4 regions of the Streptosporangium sp. NBC_01639 genome follow, and region 1 is predicted to be linked to each of the others. Evidence: riboswitches for the same ligand, from Rfam matches in the RefSeq annotation. Region 1 holds a riboswitch; each other region holds the start of a gene.
The links. Region 1 has a riboswitch for cyclic di-AMP ahead of OHA77_RS22170 (NlpC/P60 family protein). Riboswitches for the same ligand answer to the same signal wherever they lie in the genome.

Region 1 (2,195 bases):
AGTTATCAACAGTCATCTTTCCGATCAGCGACCATCAAGACGGCGTCAGTGGTGTTCCTGGGTCAGATGAAGCAGCATCCGGGTGTTTCCCAGAGTGTTCGGCTTGACGTGCTCCAGGTCGAGGAATTCCGCGACCCCTTCGTCATATGAGGCGAGCAGTTCGGCGTAGACCTCCGGCGAGACCGGCGTGCCCTGGATCTCCCGGAATCCGTGCCGGGCGAAGAATCCGACCTCGAAAGTGAGGCAGAAGACCCTGCGCAGCCCGAGTTCGCCGGCGGTGCGGAGGAGTTCCGAGACGATGAGGTTGCCGATACCCAGCCCTCGGCAGCCGGGGTCGACGGCGACGGTGCGGATCTCCGCGAGATCCTCCCAGAGCACGTGGAGCGCCCCGCAGCCCACCACGGTGCCCGCCTGCTCGGCGACCCAGAACTCCTGGACGTCCTCGTACAGGGTGACCGTGGCCTTCTCCAGAAGACGACGGCCGGCTCCGCCGTAGGTGTCGACCAGCCGCCGGATGACGTGGACGTCCCGGGTGCGGGCACGCCGCACCCGGACCGCGGCCGGGTCCGGCCCGGCCTCTCCGCGGTCCCGTCCGGGGTCCGCGGCTCCGCCTCCCGGCCCGGCGTTCCCGGTGTCGTGTACGGCCGGCGTCGGGGAATGCTCCGCAACCTGCTCCATGACCGATCAGCGTACGTCCTCGGTGCTTGTGAGTTACGGCTCACCCTTAACTCTCGCCCCGCAGATACCAGATGACCTGTGACATCTCAGCGGCCATGCCGTACCTGACGTGTCGGCGAGGGGTCGGAACTCGCCTTTCCCGTGGTTCTGGACCTGCGAAGACCTCTGCCATGAGCGCCCGAAGGACGGATGGAGCCCGTCTTAATGGGCAAGTTGATCATGAAGATGTGTGATCTCGCCGTGACGTGCCAGTTGTGAAACCTCTACCGACTTTGTAGTTCTGGTTGAGCATGAACCTCCAATTGCACTAATGTCCGTGCTCGATGTCAGCGATGGTAAAAAAAGCTGACCCGCCGAATCCCCGGAACCGGGGAACCGGGGACCCACCCTCGTCCCTGGGGTGAATCCGAGGTGCCACCGGCACCCCGGTAGGGCTGCCTCCGGCCCGAACCCGTCAGCTAACCCGGTAGGCGGCCGAGAGAGGAGCCTGTTGGTGAAGCGCACGCGCAACCTTGAGGGAAGGCGCGAGGGCGGACACGCCCGCCGGGAACACGTCTCACGTGGACTCACCCACCGAATGGTGGTCATCGGGCTGGCATTCGCCTCCCTGACCCTCGGTACCCCTCTGGTCGCGGCCACCGCCGACCCGAAGCCCAATCTTGGAGAGCTCTCCAAGCAGGTCGAGAAGCTGCACACCGAGATCGAGACGCTGAGCGAGCAGTACAACGGCGAGCGGGTCAAGCTCAAGCAGGCCCAGCGGGCCTCGGAGGCGGCCAAGAAGACCCTCGCGGGCAGCGAGTCCGAGCTCGCGGCCCGGCGCACCAGGGCCAGCCTCCTGGCGCAGAGCTCCTACATGACGGGGGGACTGGGCTCGGCCCTCGCCTTCACCCAGTCGAGCGACCCCGACGCCTTCCTCGACCAGGCCACCACGTACTACGCCCTCCAGCAGCAACAGAGCGAGGAGGTCGCCCAGGTCGCTCAGGCGATCAAGACCGCCGAACGGGCGCAGGCCAGTGCCAAGGCGCGGACCAGCGAGGTGAAGAAGCTCCTCGCGGAGATCGGCACCAAGCGCACCAAGATCGAACGCCTGGTCACCAGGGTCGAGAGCAACCTGTTCAGCGAGGTGCGCAGCCGGGCCAAGACCACCATAGGCAGCAGGGTGCGGATCAGCGTGCCGATCGTCGGCGACGGCAAGGCCGCCGAGGCCGCCCGCTGGGCACTCACCCAGCAGCTCAAGCCCTATGTCTGGGGGGCCGAGGGCCCGAACTCCTTCGACTGCTCCGGTCTGGTCATGTGGGCCTACCAGAAGGTCGGCATCAGCCTGCCGCACTACACCGGGGACCAGTGGACCGCGGGCACCCACGTGTCCAGAAACGAACTGCGCCCCGGCGACCTGGTCTTCTTCTACGGTGACCTGCACCATGTCGGGATCTACGTCGGCGCGGGCATGATGATCCACGCCCCCCAGACCGGTGACGTCATCCACATCGCCTCGATCGACAACCGCCCCTTCGCCG
Region 2 (2,195 bases), 1.7 Mb from region 1:
ACGCGCTGGCCGTCATGGGCTGGCAGGGCGCACTGAACCACAACGAGTGGATGGTCCCGCTCGCGGCCGTGGTGCGGAGCTGGGAGGACAGGTTCGGCGTGCGGGTGGTCGGCATGGGCTTCAACACCCTGGACCTGAGCGTCGCCGCTCCTCCGGTCACCCCGGAACACGCCCTGCACGTCGCCGCCGAGCACTGGACGTTCTGCCCCGACAGCGTCATCTACAGCGCGGGGACGCTGGTCGACTACGCGGAGCAGATCAGAGGCAGGAACGCCTGGTCGTTCTGGTGGGACTGACCGCCCACGCGGTGTCCCGAGGGCCGCTCCGGGTGGCGGGCGAGGGAGATCGTGCGGGGTCCGCGGACTCGGCGGGGGTCCAGGGCGCCGGACGGGGCCACGGCGGGAACCGGGCCGTGGCGGGGTCGAGGCGAGGGGGACTGGCAGGGTCGGGACGAGGGAGTGTGGCGGGGGCGAGCCGAGGGGGACGCAGCGGGGTCGGGACGAGGGGGCGTGGCGGGGCTCGGGGCGGGAGCGGACCTCCATGACCGTGGCTTTGCACGGGGCCCCTCCGGCGCTTGTGGATCTTCTCAAAAGCCTGGATCAACCCGCTGATGTGTCATTCGGCTGATCGATGGGCCGGTGAGGAGGTAAAAAGAACCGTTGACCCAGGAGTCGGTGCACCGATCTCCGTGGTCCTCATATCGATCGTGGAAATATTCGTCGAATCATCCCTCCTTTGGCTATTCTCGGGAAGAATGCCCAGGTCGGAGGCTTGATCGGCGGATGTCGCCCATTGGTCCCCCCGACGGTCGCGGCCGATCCGACACGCCGGTCGGAAGGTCAAGTGACGGCTAATAGGGCTTTCTTGGCCGATAAAGGTAGATCTTCTGGGTCTGTCATGGGTTTTGTTTTGCTTTGTCCTCGAATGGGCGCTAGTGTCCTATTTGTGTTCGGTTGGCGACCTGCCCTTCAGCAGAAGGAGCGGCCGGCCGACGTCGAATCCCGGAAGCCGCCACGGCCAGGGGAACCGGGGACCCACTTCTTGGGGTGAATCCGCCGCGACCATGCGGCGGTAGGGCAACTCCACCGCCCGAATCCGTCAGCTAACCCGGTAGACGAGATGGAGAGGACATCACTCATGGGACGCTGTGCTCCCTTCCCGCTGGTACCCGCCTCATCCGTATCAGCCCGCTAAGACTTCCTTGCCGCGCTAGAACGCGGCGCCCCCCAACGCGCCTCGCGTAGTGCCCGGGATCGCCGGCACTCCTCTCTCTCTGTGAGCGCGTATCCGCCTGTGCCCATCTGCGTGGCACCCGCGCTTCCCCGTTCCCTCGCGAAAGAGTCTCTCTCCCATGCGCCTCTCCCTTGGCATACGCAAGAACCGTTACATCGCCGCCGCCCTGCTCGGTGCGAGCGTCCTCACCTCCACGGGCGTCGTCTCGATGCTCCCCGCCACGGCCGAAACCGCCTCCGCGACCCTCCCCATCGCGGTCAAGGGCGCGTCCCTGGCGACCTCCACCCTGGTCAAGTCCGGCTCCTCGACCCCCGGCTCCGAGTCCGGTTCCGAGGTCGTCCTGCTGAACGGCTCGACCAAGGCCTCCTACTTCTGGGACGACTCCTCCGGCCGCGCCGGCGACACTGGCCTGCCCGCGAGCGGCAAGCCGATGCAGAAGGGCATGATCGCCAGCCCGAGCTGGCCGCTGATGACCGAGGGCTACGTCGTCTACAAGGGCAAGAAGGCCAAGTTCTTCGTCGGTGACCGCGGTCCCGGCGTGCCCTCCAGCAGCGGCGTCATGATCGACCTGGACGCCAAGACCTTCGCCGAGCTGACCGGCGGCACGTTCAACTCCGAGACGCTCGGGGTGGACGGCAACGGCGGCGCCGGCCACATCGACGTCGACTACGTGATCACGAAGTGGGGCACCGGCCCCGGCAAGAAGAACCGCCCCGTGCCGTTCTCCGCCGGCGCGTGGGGCCGCATCGACAACAACCCGGCCACCCCGCCCAAGGTGGTCAACAAGTAGTCGGTACGAGCCCCTCCCCGTGGGCATCGGCCGGCCCGTCCGCCGGCCGTGGACTGGAGCGGTCCCGTGCAGGGGCCGCTCTTGCCGTCGTTTCTACCGAATGACATTCTGTTGCGCATGACCAGCGTGGTATCCGACAGCACCGGCGGGGGAGGGGTGCCATGACCCTGCG
Region 3 (2,195 bases), 3.1 Mb from region 1:
CCCTTGGCGGGGCGATGCCGGTCGTTCTACGAGCCGGGAAACAAAGATCAAAAACCGGAAAACAAAGATCACACCCAATGTGATGAAAGTTACAGAAGTAATGTGCTTTTAGATCTTGATGCAGTGAATGTGACGAGAGTCATAGCCCAATGGGGGAGCCGCATATCACGCGGTGATCAAGAGGCCGGGAAGGGGCTTACCGATCTCCATATTCATGGCATTGCTTTGCCGAAATTTTTGGTTCGCGGTAACTTCTGGCGGCGCGGTGACATGCCATGTCACCGCATTGTGTGACTGCTCTCCGGAGTAGGCATCGCGCTAGAAATCCAATTGGCCGCTGCTCCCCTAAGGGGTTGATCCCCATGGCGGCGGCCTGCCGAATCCGTGCAGCCAGGAGGCACGGAACCGGGGACCCAAAGGCCTTCGCGTAAGGCCAGGGGTGAATCGGCATATGTCATGCCGTAGGGCGACTTCCCTGCCCGAATCCGTCAGCTAACCCGGTAGGCATCAGTGGAAGTCCCAAGGAGAAATCCTGTCTACCACCCTGCGTAACCCCCGTCTGTCGCGCCTTGCCCGCCTTTCCCTGGGCGGTGCCGTACTCACACTGGCCGCTTCGTCGGGAGCGGTCGTACTGGGATCCACAACGGCACAGGCGACGGCCGACACCGGGCCCACTCTCCAGGTCAGAAGCACCGGCTCTCAGGCTGAGAGCACGGTCAAGGCCTCCGCCGGCACCGCGGCGCGCAGCAGCGCCAAGAAGGCGAAGGCCAAGAAGACCACGTTGAGCAGGGCCGCACTGCAGAAGGTGAAGGCCGGTAAGGCGGTCTCGGCGGCCAGGAAGCAGATCGGCGATCCGTACCGGTGGGGAGCCTCCGGTCCCGGCGCGTTCGACTGCTCCGGGCTCGTCCAGTACGCGTGGCGCAAGGCTGGGGTGACCCTCCCCAGGATCACGACCAGCCAGTACCGCGCCGTCCGGAAGAAGGTCTCGTGGCGCAGCCTGCGCCCCGGCGACCTGATGTTCTTCTACGGCAAGGGCCACGTGGGCATGTACGTCGGCAAGGGCAAGATGGTGCACTCGCCGAGCAGCGGCAAGACGGTCCGGACCGTGAGCCTGAAGGGGTACTACAGGTCCTCCTTCGCCGGCGCGGTCCGTCCCGGCGGCTAGACCGAGGAAATCGGCCCAGTCCGCCCTCCGTGGAGACACCGTTGGCGAAGTAGATCAACGGAAACGGCCTCGTGATCACTGGCGTGATCGCGAGGCCGTTCCGTGTGTGGAGCCGTATGCCGATCCGGCTGCACCGCTGAGCTTGTTCTTCTGTCCTCCGGATTTTTGTAGCGCTGTGAGGGTGCGGCCGCGTGCGACGGTCTTGCCGACGTCGCAGCGAGGCGTGGGTCGACGGTCGCCGAGATGCGGACGTGCGGTTCAGCCGGTCCGGAAGGCGTCGGCGTTGCGTGCGCACCAGGCGGCGAAGGTGCGGGGCTTGCGCTGGAGCAGGCGCTCCACGGTGTCGGTGCGGAATCCGGCGGTGTCGGCGCGCATGAGGTGGAACCCCTCGGTGATGGCCTCGGCCAGCGCCGGAGGTGCCCCTTGGGGGAATCGGGAGGCGACGGCCTCCTCTGCGGTGGTCACTGCCCGGACCGCGATGTCCCGGCCGACCGCCGCGGCGAGGATCTCGACCTGTTCGGTGACGGTGAACAGCTCCTCGCCGGTGAGGACATACTCCTGGCCTTGGTGGCCGTCGCCGGTCAGCGCCAGGGCGGCGACGGCGGCGATGTCGGCGGGGTCGATCGGCGCGTACCGGCCGGGGCCGGCCGGATCGAGGACATAGTCCGCCTCGCGGATGGTGGGCAGCCAGTCGAAGGCGTTGGTCATGAAGCCGCCGGGCCGCAGGAAGGTGGCCGGGATGTCGGAGGCCCGGATGGCCTGCTCGCGTTCGTGGTGCCAGCGACCCATGGCGGGCATGGGGTCGCCGAGCACGTTGAACGAGGACAGGTGCACGATGTGGCGCACCCCTGCGGTCTGGGCGGCGGCCACGGCGTGCCTGGTGTGGTCGAGGCCGATGCCGGGGGTGAGCAGGAACAGCCGGTCGACTCCGGCGAAGGCGGGCGGCAGCGTCGCCGGGTCGCTCAGGTCCGCCACGACGCGTTCGGCCCGCTCGGGCAGCGTGGCGGCGCGGGCCGGGTCGCGGACCAGG
Region 4 (2,195 bases), 2.1 Mb from region 1:
TCTTCCGCCCCGCCCACCGGCCTCCGAACTGCGCTACGACCCGCTCACCGAGGAGTGGATCGCGGTGGCCGGACATCGCCAGGGCCGCACCTTCCTCCCACCGGCAAGCGAATGCCCGCTCTGCCCGTCCACTCCCGGCCACCCGACCGAGATCCCTTCGGGGGCCTACGACGTGGCCGTCTTCGAGAACCGCTTCCCCTCTTTCTCCTTCCAGACGGGTGAACACATCGAGGTCGGAGGGCTGAGCGAGGTCCGCCCGGGGATCGGCCGATGCGAGGTGGTCTGCTTCACCTCCGATCACGACTCGTCCTTCTCCCGCCTGTCCGCCGACCAGGTCGAGCTGGTCATGGAGGCCTGGATCGACCGTACGGCGGAGCTGTCCGCGCTTCCCGGCGTGGAGCAGGTGTTCTGCTTCGAGAACCGGGGCGCGGAGATCGGCATCACCCTGGCCCACCCGCATGGCCAGATCTACGCCTACCCCTACGTGACCCCGCGCACCAGGCTGTCCCTCGGCGCGGCCGGGCGACATCGGGAGCGGACGGGCGGCAACCTGTTCGCCGACGTGCTCGCCGCCGAACGCGAGGCGGAGGTCCGGGTGGTGGCGTCGAACGAGCACTGGACGGCCTTCGTCCCCGCCGCGGCGCGCTGGCCCGTGGAGGTCCACCTCTACCCGCATCGGCAGGTCCCGGATCTGTGCGCGCTGGAGGCCGCCGAGCGGGCGGCGTTCGGCCCGCTCTACACGGACGTGCTCCGCCGTCTGGACGGATTGTTCGGTGTGGCCATGCCGTACGTCGCGGCCTGGCACCAGGCGCCGGCGCGTGTCGGCCGCGACCTTTCCTACGCGCATCTGGAACTGTTCAGCATCCGCCGGGCGCCGGACAAGCTGAAGTATCTCGCCGGATCGGAGGCCGCCATGGGCGCCTTCGTGAACGACGTCCTGCCGGAGGAGACGGCACGCCTGCTGCGATCGATTGTCACAGGATGATCACTGATTGATCTCGGATTAAGGTCGCATTACCTCGTATTTACCACTACCATCCTCACCCATCGGACCTTGTGTCCGATATGCCTAATTCCGGGCGCGTCGCCCGGGAGCCGGGGAACCACCGCATCTGGGGTGAACCACTTCGGTGGAAGGGCTTCCTCCAGCCCGAACCCGTCAGCTAACCCGGCAGGCGTAAGGAGAGGAGAGTCGTGGCGGCTCTGTCCCCCACGTTCCGTCGCCATGCGGCCTTGACCGTTTCCGTGATTTCGGCCCTCACGTTCACCCTGGGCACCGTGTCCACCGGCAACGCGGCCCCCAAACCGGACGAGTCCCAGCTCCGTGCCGAACTGACAACGTTGAACAAGAAGGTCGACAAGCTCATCGAGGCCTACGCGGCCAAGCGCGAATCCCTCAAGAAGGCCCAGGACGCCGAGGGAACGGCCAAGACGGACCTGCGCAAGGCCGAGGAGGCCTACGCCGAAGCCGAGCAGCGGGTCGACTCCATCGCACAGCTCAGCTATCAGAGCAACACAGGCGACCTGCCCTCGCTGCTGTTCTCCACCGACCTGAGCGGTGCTGTGATCATGGAGCAGTTCGCCGCCCAGGAGAGCGCCTCCCTGCAGGGCTTCGCCCGGAGCCGGGACCTCAGGAAACAGGCGGCGGACAGGGCGTCCCTGCTCACCAAGCAGATCACCGAGGAGGCCGGAGCGGTGGAGGTTCAGCGCAAGGAGGCCGAGAAGGTGATCGGCGACATCGAGAAGAAGCTCGACGCGCTCGTCCCCACCGGCTCCGGCCGCCGTGCCGACGGCACCTGGTCTCCCCAGTTGCCCACGGGTGCCGACAACATCACCGACCGCACCCGGATCATGCGCGGAGCCGTTCAGAACCGCTTTCCCCTCCCCTACGAGATCGGCTGCTACCGGGCCGAGAACGACGGCGGCGAACATCCGCTCGGCCGGGCCTGCGACTTCATGATGAGCACCGGCGGGTCGATGCCCTCCGCGGCCCACGTCGCCCTCGGCGACGAGATCGCCGCCTGGGCCATCAAGAACAGGGCCACCCTCGGGGTCAAATACGTGATCTGGCGCCAGCGCATCAACTCCGGCTCCGGTTGGAGCTCAATGTCCGACCGCGGCAGCGTCACCGCCAACCATTTCGACCATGTCCACATCTCGATGCTCTGAGAAGGGGTCGAACAGCATCTGATGCG

Region 2: linked by a shared signal. The riboswitch ahead of OHA77_RS29930 (hypothetical protein) and the one ahead of OHA77_RS22170 (NlpC/P60 family protein) in region 1 are both predicted to bind cyclic di-AMP.
Region 3: linked by a shared signal. The riboswitch ahead of OHA77_RS07940 (C40 family peptidase) and the one ahead of OHA77_RS22170 (NlpC/P60 family protein) in region 1 are both predicted to bind cyclic di-AMP.
Region 4: linked by a shared signal. The riboswitch ahead of OHA77_RS31615 (coiled-coil domain-containing protein) and the one ahead of OHA77_RS22170 (NlpC/P60 family protein) in region 1 are both predicted to bind cyclic di-AMP.

What each region holds. Positions count from the first base shown of each region.
Region 1 is NZ_CP109272.1:4,846,607-4,848,801, reverse strand. Features, by position in the region: gene OHA77_RS22175 (amino-acid N-acetyltransferase) at 46-678, opposite strand; cyclic di-AMP (ydaO/yuaA leader) riboswitch at 1,020-1,166, shown strand; gene OHA77_RS22170 (NlpC/P60 family protein) at 1,172-2,195, shown strand, end outside.
Region 2 is NZ_CP109272.1:6,581,040-6,583,234, forward strand. Features, by position in the region: gene OHA77_RS29925 (DUF4253 domain-containing protein) at 1-296, shown strand, start outside; cyclic di-AMP (ydaO/yuaA leader) riboswitch at 983-1,132, shown strand; gene OHA77_RS29930 (hypothetical protein) at 1,352-2,023, shown strand; gene OHA77_RS29935 (alpha/beta fold hydrolase) at 2,185-2,195, shown strand, end outside.
Region 3 is NZ_CP109272.1:1,788,234-1,790,428, reverse strand. Features, by position in the region: cyclic di-AMP (ydaO/yuaA leader) riboswitch at 365-522, shown strand; gene OHA77_RS07940 (C40 family peptidase) at 782-1,165, shown strand; gene OHA77_RS07935 (NAD(P)H-binding protein) at 1,424-2,195, opposite strand, start outside.
Region 4 is NZ_CP109272.1:6,936,288-6,938,482, reverse strand. Features, by position in the region: gene galT (galactose-1-phosphate uridylyltransferase) at 1-985, shown strand, start outside; cyclic di-AMP (ydaO/yuaA leader) riboswitch at 1,057-1,192, shown strand; gene OHA77_RS31615 (coiled-coil domain-containing protein) at 1,234-2,169, shown strand.